3 regions of the Pseudomonas sp. NA-150 genome follow, and region 3 is predicted to be linked to each of the others. Evidence: predicted binding sites of a transcription regulator. Region 3 holds the regulator's gene; each other region holds the start of a gene.
What was found. Region 3 encodes sigma-54, which starts transcription at its own class of promoters, with help from an activator protein. Its sites were predicted from a motif close to ANTGGCATNNANNTTGCTNT; they were not measured.

Region 1 (3,278 bases), 2.8 Mb from region 3:
TGATCTGGCATTGGCCACAGGCGCCAAGGCGCTGCAGGACATCAGCGACACCTTTGTCATCATTACCGAGTACAACACCAAGATTCAGGGCTTCCTGGTGCATTCCGTCGAACGCATCGTCAATATGAACTGGGAAGAGATCCATCCACCACCCAAGGGCACCGGTCGCGATCACTACCTGACGGCGGTGACGCGGGTCGACAACCAGTTGGTGGAAATCATCGACGTGGAGAAAGTCCTCTCCGAAGTGGCGCCCACGTCGGAAAATATTTCGGTCGGCGTCGTTGATGTCGAGACGCAGACCAAGGCGCTGTCGTTGCGCGTACTGACGGTCGATGACTCGTCAGTGGCACGCAAACAGGTGTCGCGTTGCCTGCAAACGGTCGGTGTCGAAGTGGTGGCATTGAATGACGGTCGCCAGGCGCTGGAGTATCTGCGCAAAATGGTCGACGAGGGAAAGAAGCCCGAAGAAGAATTTTTGATGATGATTTCAGACATCGAAATGCCGGAAATGGATGGCTATACCCTCACCGCGGAGATTCGCAGCGATCCGCGCATGCAAAAGTTACATATCATCCTGCATACTTCGTTGTCGGGTGTGTTCAACCAGGCCATGGTCAAGAAAGTCGGCGCTGATGACTTTCTTGCCAAGTTCCGCCCTGATGACCTCGCCTCCCGGGTGGTCGACAGGATCAAAGCAGCGCAATAGTCACCGGCGGGCCTCGCCCGCCGTTGGTACACACGATTTAAGAGGCGGTTTCTTTGTCTACGGGTAATTTGGATTTCGAACAGTTCCGGGTTTTCCTGGAAAAAGCCTGTGGCATCTTGCTGGGTGAAAACAAGCAGTACCTGGTCTCCAGCCGTCTCAACAAGCTGATGGAGCAGCAGGGCTTCAAATCCCTGGGCGAGTTGATTCAGCGTATCCAGTCCCAGCCACGCAGCGGTTTGCGCGAGCAGGTGGTGGACGCAATGACCACCAACGAAACCCTGTGGTTTCGTGACACCTATCCGTTCGAAGTACTGAAGAACAAAGTACTTCCCGAGGCGATCAAGGCCAGCCCGAATCAGCGTCTGCGGATCTGGTCGGCGGCCTGTTCGTCGGGGCAGGAACCGTACTCGCTGTCGATGTCGATCGATGAGTTCGAGCGAACCAACATGGGTCAGCTAAAAAGTGGTGTGCAGATCGTTGCCACTGACTTGTCCGGGAGCATGTTGACCAACTGCAAGTCGGGTGAATACGACAGCCTGGCCATCGGTCGCGGGCTTTCCCCGGAGCGCCTGCAACGCTATTTCGATACCAAGGCTCCGGGCCGCTGGGCGATCAAGGCGCCGATCAAAAGTCGCGTGGAGTTCCGCTCCTTCAACCTGCTCGACAGCTACGCCAGCCTGGGCAAGTTCGACATCGTGTTCTGCCGCAACGTGCTGATCTACTTCTCTGCCGAAGTGAAGAAAGACATCCTGCTGCGCATTCACAGCACCTTGAAGCCGGGCGGTTACCTGTTCCTTGGCGCTTCTGAAGCGCTCAACGGTTTGCCGGATCATTACCAGATGGTTCAGTGCAGTCCGGGGATCATCTACCAGGCGAAATAAGCGCCGGGGTCTGACCATAGAGAAGGAGACCTTGGGTCTCCTTTTTTATGCCGGCAAAACCACCGGCAGCGCACATGGCAAAAAAGCGGCGCCGGGATTGCCGCTTTGCCTGTGTTCAGCGGAAATGCCTTGCCGCTTTTCTGGCATTGCCGCCTGGCAACACCTCGCAAACCCTTGAAATACGGCGTTGCACAAGCTGGCACGCTGATTGCTATGTCTCATGTACGAAAATCAGGTCAGCCGCTAAAGGTTTCCCGACATGAGCATCAGCTTCGATAAAGCGCTAGGTATCCACGAGCAAGCACTGGCGTTTCGCGCCCAGCGTGCCGAAGTCTTGGCCAACAACATCGCCAACGCCGATACCCCCAACTACAAGGCCCGGGATCTTGAATTCTCGGCCGTGTTGGCAGCGCAGGCCGACAAGACCAAGAACGGCGGCACATTCGCCCTGAATACCACCAACAGCCGCCACATCGAAGCGGACGGTCTGGCCGACACCGACGGTACCTTGCTGTACCGCACTCCGAGCCAGCCGTCGCTGGACCAGAACACCGTCGATGCGCAGGTCGAACAGGCCAACTACGCGCAGAACTCGGTGGGTTTCCAGGCCAGTTTCACCCTTCTTAACAACAGATTCAAAGGGTTGGTTTCAGCCCTTCGTGGAGAGTAATTCATGTCTCTTGCCAGCGTTTTCAACATTGCCGGTAGCGGCATGAGCGCACAGACCACTCGCTTGAACACCGTGGCCAGTAACATCGCCAACGCCGAAACCGTGTCATCGAGCATGGATCAGACTTACCGCGCGCGTCACCCGGTGTTCTCCACCGTGATGCAGGGTCAGGCCGATGGCGACAGCGGTTCGCTGTTTGCCGATCAGGGCCAGGCCGGTCAAGGCGTTCAGGTGGCCGGGATTGTTCAGGATCAAGGCAACCTCGAAGCGCGCTATGAGCCGAATCATCCGGCGGCCGACAAGAACGGTTATGTCTACTACCCGAACGTCAACGTGGTGCAAGAGATGGCGGACATGATTTCAGCCAGTCGCTCGTTCCAGACTAACGCGGACATGATGAACACCGCCAAAACCATGATGCAGAAGGTTCTGACCCTCGGTCAGTAACAAGAGGCGCAGTCGATGAGTACTACTAACGTCAACAACAATACCGCCCAGTCGGTTGTTGATCAGCTGTCGTCACAGGCAGCTTCAGCGTCCAATCCAACAGGCACTTCTGCGCTGGGCAAAGATGCCTTTCTGCAGTTGTTGGTAACGCAGCTGAAGAACCAGGACCCTTTGTCCCCGCAGGACAACACCGCGTTCGTGGCGCAACTGGCTCAGTTCAGTAGCCTGGAAGCGACGCAGAACCTGAGTACTTCGGTCGACAGCATTGCCAGCCAATATCAGTCGTCCCAGGCCCTGCAGGCGTCGGCACTGGTCGGGCGCTCGGTGGTTGTCGATACCGGCGCCACCAACGTCGATACCAGCAAGGGGCTCACTGGCACGGTGGTTCTACCATCGTCGAGTACGGCAACGACGGTCAAGGTATACGACAGCAAGGGCGTCCAGGTCTCCACGGTCGACCTCGGTACGCAGCCAGCGGGCAACACCTCCTTTACTTGGGATGGCAAGTCCACTGACGGCACGGTACAGGCGTCCGGTAACTACAGTTTTGTCGCGACAGCCACCGTGGGCG
Region 2 (3,278 bases), 3.4 Mb from region 3:
TTACCGTAGGCGTGGCCGGTTTCGAACCCGGCGGCGATCAGCTCGGCCCAGATGTCCGGCAGTTCGTGCAGTTGCGCGCCGAACAGGTCGATGCGCTGGCCGCCGGTGATCTTGGTGTAGAGGTCATATTTTTTCGCTACGGCACCGATGGCGATCAGGCCGTCCGGGGTCACTTCGCCGCCCGGAATCCGTGGCACCACCGAATAGGTGCCGTTCTTCTGCATGTTGGCCATGAAGGTGTCGTTGGTGTCCTGCAACGGCACCAGCCATGGCTCCTGGATCGGCCGGTTCCAGCATGAGGCGAGGATCGAACCCACCACCGGCTTGCACAGATCGCAGCCGTGTTCACCGCGACCATGGCGCGCGAGCAGGGCGTCGAAGGTTTCGATGCCTTCGATGCGCACCATCGAATACAGCTCCTGACGGGTATAGGAAAAGTGCTCGCAAAGGCTCTTGTCCACCACCACGCCGCGTGCGCTCAACTCATGCTCGAAGACTTGCTTGAGCAGCGCCGAGCAGCCGCCACAACCAGTGCCGGCCTTGGTCTGGCCCTTGAGGCTGGCGAGGTCGCCGCAGCCGCTGTCGATCGCCGAGCAGATCGCGCCTTTGCTGACGTTATGGCACGAGCACACAGTGGCGGCCGCAGGCAGTGCATCGACGCCCAGGGTCGGCGCGCCTTCGCCACGGGGCAGGATCAGGCTGGATGGATCGGCGGGCAGGGCGATGCCGTTCTGCGCATATTGCAGCAGCGTGTCGTAGTAACTGTTGTCGCCCACCAGTACTGCGCCGAGCACGGTTTTGCCGTCGGCGGAGACCACCAGACGCCGGTAGCTGGAGGTGGCTTCGTCGATAAAGCGGTAGCTGCGCGAGCCTGGCAAGGCGCCATGGGCATCGCCGATGGAGCCGACATCGACCCCGAGCAGTTTGAGTTTGGTCGACATGTCGGCGCCGAAGAACGGCTCGGCATCCTGCTCGCACAGTTGTGCGGCGACGTTACGCGCCATCTGATACCCAGGCGCGACCAGGCCGAAGACGCTGCCGTTCCACGCCGCGCATTCGCCGATGGCAAAGATGTCGGCGTCGCTGGTGCGGCAATGCTCGTCGATGGCGATGCCGCCGCGTGGGCCGAGTTCCAGCTTGCACTGGCGGGCCAGCGCGTCCTGCGGACGAATGCCGGCCGAGAACACAATCAAGTCGGTTTCGAGAAACTCGTCGTTGGCGAAATTCATCCGGTAGCGATAGTCCTCGCCGGCGCTGATCGATTGAGTGGCGCGGGATAGGTGCACGCCGACGCCCAGGGTTTCGATGCGCGCCTTCAGCGCCGCGCCGCCAAAATCGTCCAGTTGCACTGGCATCAGGCGTGGGGCGAACTCCACCACGTGGGCTTCGAGACCCAGCGATTTCAGCGCATTGGCCGCTTCCAGACCCAGCAGGCCACCACCGACCACCACGCCACGGCGCGCCTGGTTGGCCGCGGCGCGGATGGTGTCGAGGTCGTCGAGGGTGCGATAGACCAGCCGCGAATTGCCCTCGGCGCCTTCAATCGGTGGCACGAAGGGGTACGAGCCGGTGGCCAGCACCAGGGTGTCGTAGGCGAAGCAGCCGTGGGCGGTGATCACCTCGCGGCGCACGCGGTCGATCTCCAGCACCGGCACGCCGAGGTGCAGCGTCAGGCCGTTTTGCTGATACAGCGAAGCGTCACTCATGGCCAGCGACTCGGCGTCGCGACCGCCGAAGTATTCGGACAGGTGCACGCGGTCGTAGGCGCGCTGGGGTTCCTCACCGAACACATGAATCTGATAGCGATTCAGCGCACCGGCAGCGATCAACTGTTCGACGCAATGGTGACCGACCATGCCGTTGCCAATCACGATCAGGGTCTGCAGCGGGTTAACAGAAGCGGGGTCGAAAGCAGCGACGATGGAATTCATAAGACGTCCCGGCCAAAGCCAATCAGGTTTTTCGAAAGCAAAAAAAAAGCGCCCGGAACCTTTCGGTCCCAGGCGCCTTTGCCTGTTGATTCATGGGTGTCACCGGGCCACGCTGCCGGGTGCACCTGATTAGCCCGTGGCCCTTATTCAGGGCTGGCGATCTTCGTTGATCGACCGGGCGCTCCTGCCAGATGTTCATGGTGGGGCTGGTGAAGCTTATGCAGAGCTTGTGCCAGTTATGCGTGAGTCCCCTGTAGGAGCCGCCGAAGCCTGCGATAACCTCAGGATATTCACCGCTTTTTAGTACCTGTCTCAGCCTTCGGCAGCGCCTACGAAATCTATGCTTGCATCAGGTTTTTGCGTTGGCTTGGTGCGCCGACAGGGGGCGTCGCTTTAAATCCGTGCATCCGCCGTGCTGTTTGATTCGCGGTTTTCAACCGCCACCCCGCTAAAAATCGCCCTATGGCCACTCTGGCGTGTGCTTTGCAAAGCACCTCGCACAGGTAGTCAACGCCGATTGCCATCTTCACGACAAAGGCGCCGTGCAGTCCCCGTTTCGACGGAGGGCTGCAGGGCGCTTTTTTTTGTTCTCGATTAGGGGTGATCCATGGCGAATAAAACAGTGCGCAGCGTGTGTCCTTACTGTGGTGTGGGGTGCGGCATTGTCATGCAGGTCGCCGATAACCGAGTGGTCAAGGTCACCGGCGACACGACCCATCCGAGCAACTTCGGGCGCCTGTGCACCAAGGGCACCACCAGTGGCCAGGCCATCGCCGACTCGGGCCGGATGGAGTACGCGTACCTGCGTCATGAGCGCAGCCGCGACCCGGTGCGCACGCCAATCGACCAGGCGATCAGCGAAACCGCCCGGCGCCTGCGCGGCATCCTCGACCAACATGGCCCGGACGCGCTGGCGTTTTATGTGTCGGGGCAAATGTCGCTGGAGGCGCAATACCTGGCCAACAAATTGGCCAAGGGTTTCGTGCGCACCCCGCACATCGAGTCCAACTCACGGCTGTGCATGGCCAGCGCCGGCAGTGGTTATAAGTTGTCGCTGGGCGCCGATGGGCCGCCGGGCTCTTATGAAGACTTCGACCATGCCGAGCTGTTCTTCGTCATCGGCGCCAACATGGCGGACTGTCACCCGATCCTGTTCCTGCGCATGATGGATCGGGTCAAGGCCGGGGCGAAGTTGATCGTGGTCGATCCGCGCCGCAGTGCGACGGCGGACAAGGCTGGGCTGTTTTTGCAGATCAAGCCGGGCACCGATCTGGCGCTGCTCAATGGCCTGTTGCATCTGCTGTTGAAGAACGGCCATACCGATCCGGCGTTCATTGCCTCGTTTAC
Region 3 (3,278 bases):
TCCTTAATGGCAACGCTGAAAGCCCAGCATCTGGCTAAAAGCTATAAGGGCCGTCAGGTCGTTCGTGATGTCAGCCTGTCCATCGAAAGTGGGCAGATCGTTGGTCTTCTGGGGCCAAACGGCGCCGGCAAGACCACGTGTTTCTACATGATCGTCGGCCTGGTACGCGCCGATCAGGGCCGCGTATTGATCGATGACCTCGACGTCAGCCATCAGCCCATGCACGGCCGCGCACGCTCCGGTATCGGCTATCTGCCGCAGGAAGCGTCGATTTTCCGCAAGCTCTCGGTGGCCGACAACATCATGGCCATCCTCGAGACCCGTAAGGAACTCGACCGCGCCGCACGTCGCAAGGAGCTGGAAAGCCTGCTGCAGGAATTCCACATCAGCCACATTCGCGACAACCTGGGCATGAGCCTGTCCGGTGGTGAGCGCCGCCGGGTAGAAATCGCCCGCGCCCTGGCCACATCGCCCAAGTTCATTCTGCTCGATGAACCGTTTGCCGGCGTCGACCCGATCTCGGTCGGCGATATCAAACAGATCATCCACCACTTGAAAGCCAAGGGCATCGGCGTTCTGATCACGGACCACAACGTTCGTGAGACGCTGGATATCTGTGAAACCGCGTACATCGTCAACGACGGGCAACTGATCGCTGAGGGTGATGCGGAGACAATTCTGGCCAACCAACTGGTTAAAGAGGTTTACCTCGGCCATGAGTTCCGCCTGTAAGTTCTGCGGTGTTTCGCTCTTCATAGGCGACGGACACTAGGGTGCGGTGGTTGGCAAGTATATTAATTGTCACCACACCCTAGGCAAACACTTAGGTTTCAGGCATATAATTTGCTTAAGTTGGCGCTCCGGCGCCCTGTAGTGGATGGCGCATGTGCGCCGGCGAATAAGGTGTTTAGCCCCTGCCATGAAACCATCGCTAGTCCTGAGAATGGGCCAGCAGCTGACGATGACACCGCAGCTGCAACAGGCCATCCGTCTACTCCAACTGTCGACCCTGGACCTTCAACAAGAGATCCAGGAAGCGTTGGAATCCAATCCTATGCTCGAGCGCCAGGAAGAAGGCGACGACTTCGATAACGCCGACCCGCTGGCCGACAACATCGAGAAACCCAATCCTGATGTCCAGGAACCGACGTACCAGGAAGCTGCCCCCACGGTAGACAACCTGGAAGACGGCGAGTGGAACGAGCGCATTCCTAGCGAGCTGCCCGTCGACACCGCCTGGGAAGACGTCTACCAGACCAGCGCCAGCAGCCTGCCCAGCAACGATGATGACGAGTGGGACTTCACCACCCGTACCTCGGTCGGTGAAAGCCTGCAAAGCCATCTGCTGTGGCAACTGAACCTGGCCCCGATGTCCGACACCGATCGTCTGATTGCCGTGACCCTGATCGATTGCATCAACAATCAGGGCTACCTTGACGAGTCGCTCGAGGAAATCCTCGATGCCTTCGATCCGGAGATGGATGTCGAGCTAGATGAAATCGAAGCGGTCCTGCATCGAATTCAACAATTCGAGCCGGCCGGTATCGGTGCCCGCAACCTCAGCGAATGCCTGCTGCTGCAACTGCGCCAGATGCCGTTGAAAACCCGCTGGCTGGCCGAAGCACAGCGCCTGGTGACCGACTTCATCGATTTGCTGGGCAGCCGTGACTACGCGCAGCTGATGCGGCGCATGAAGCTCAAGGAAGACGAACTGCGCCAGGTGATTGAACTGGTACAGAGCCTCAACCCGCGTCCGGGTTCGCAGATCGAGTCCACCGAAGCCGAGTACGTCGTGCCCGACGTTATCGTGCGCAAGGACAACGAACGCTGGCTGGTCGAACTCAATCAAGAGTCCGTGCCGCGCCTGCGGGTCAATCCGCAGTACGCCGGCTTCGTCCGCCGCGCCGACACCAGCGCCGACAACACCTTCATGCGCAATCAGCTGCAGGAAGCCCGTTGGTTCATCAAGAGCCTGCAAAGCCGCAACGAAACGCTGATGAAAGTCGCCACGCAAATCGTCGAGCATCAACGTGGCTTCCTTGAGTACGGCGACGAAGCGATGAAACCGTTGGTCCTGCACGACATCGCGGAAGCGGTTGGCATGCACGAGTCGACGATTTCCCGCGTTACCACGCAGAAATTCATGCACACCCCGCGTGGCATTTATGAGCTGAAGTACTTCTTCTCCAGCCACGTCAGCACCTCCGAGGGCGGTGAATGCTCGTCCACGGCGATACGCGCAATCATCAAAAAACTGGTTGCGGCGGAAAATCAGAAAAAGCCGTTGAGTGACAGCAAGATCGCTGGTTTACTGGAGGCACAAGGCATTCAAGTAGCCCGTCGCACAGTCGCCAAATACCGCGAATCACTTGGGATCGCGCCTTCGAGCGAGCGCAAGCGATTGATGTGACGCCCAAGCCAGTCTGAGATTCGCTTACAGACCGGTCAGGCTAAGAGCCACAGCGTTCCAGTGGCAGGCATTCCAGCCTGCCTCTTTATGCACTGGCAACGAAGGAGAAGCTGTATGCAAGTCAACATCAGTGGACACCAGCTTGAAGTGACAAAGCCCATGCGCGAATACATTGAGGCCAAACTCAAGAAACTCGAAGGGCACTTTGACAAGATTACCAATGTGCAAGTGACCATGGCGGTCGAGAAGCTGAAACAGAAGATCGAAGCCACACTGCATATCCACGGTGGAGAGGTGGTCGCCAACGCCGAACATGACGACATGTACGCAGCCATCGACCTCCTGACTGACAAGCTCGACCGACAATTGCTCAAGCATAAGGAAAAGCAGCAAAGCATCCTCAAGGGTGCGACAGCTCGCTAACACCCCCTACTCATGATTCGACTTGAAAACATCCTGACCCCTGGCCGTTCACTCGTGAACGTGCCGGGTGGCAGTAAAAAACGCGCGCTCGAGACGATTGCCAATGTGATCGTCCGCGAAGTGCCCGAACTGTTTGAGCAAGATGTTTACGAGAGCCTGATCGCTCGTGAAAAACTTGGCTCGACCGGCTTTGGCAATGGCATCGCCATTCCTCATTGCCGCCTGAAAGGTTGCAGCCAGCCGATCAGCGCCCTGGTTCACCTGGATCACCCCATAGAATATGACGCCATCGATGGCGCGCCCGTGGATTTGCTGTTCGTCCTGCTCGTCCCCGAAGCCGCCACCGATGCACACCTGGAATTGCTGCGGCAGATTGCAGGCATGCTCGACCGCAAGGATGTGCGTGACAAGCTGCGCAGTGCAGCCAGCAATGAAGCCCTGTATC

Region 1: a site for sigma-54 is predicted at 1,786-1,805, ahead of flgB (flagellar basal body rod protein FlgB). Genes of this name have one in related genera too.
Region 2: a site for sigma-54 is predicted at 2,149-2,168, ahead of nirB (nitrite reductase large subunit NirB). Genes of this name have one in related genera too.

Annotation. Positions count from the first base shown of each region.
Region 1 covers NZ_CP172305.1:4,836,333-4,839,610, reverse strand. The annotation lists gene ACF0H7_RS22840 (chemotaxis protein CheV) at 1-709, shown strand, start outside; gene cheR (protein-glutamate O-methyltransferase CheR) at 763-1,590, shown strand; gene flgB (flagellar basal body rod protein FlgB) at 1,850-2,260, shown strand; gene flgC (flagellar basal body rod protein FlgC) at 2,264-2,707, shown strand; gene ACF0H7_RS22820 (flagellar hook assembly protein FlgD) at 2,723-3,278, shown strand, end outside.
Region 2 covers NZ_CP172305.1:4,234,622-4,237,899, reverse strand. The annotation lists gene nirB (nitrite reductase large subunit NirB) at 1-1,931, opposite strand, end outside; gene ACF0H7_RS20045 (molybdopterin-dependent oxidoreductase) at 2,539-3,278, shown strand, end outside.
Region 3 covers NZ_CP172305.1:716,380-719,657, reverse strand. The annotation lists gene lptA (lipopolysaccharide transport periplasmic protein LptA) at 1-7, shown strand, start outside; gene lptB (LPS export ABC transporter ATP-binding protein) at 7-732, shown strand; gene ACF0H7_RS03485 (RNA polymerase factor sigma-54) at 920-2,410, shown strand; gene hpf (ribosome hibernation-promoting factor, HPF/YfiA family) at 2,525-2,833, shown strand; gene ptsN (PTS IIA-like nitrogen regulatory protein PtsN) at 2,846-3,278, shown strand, end outside.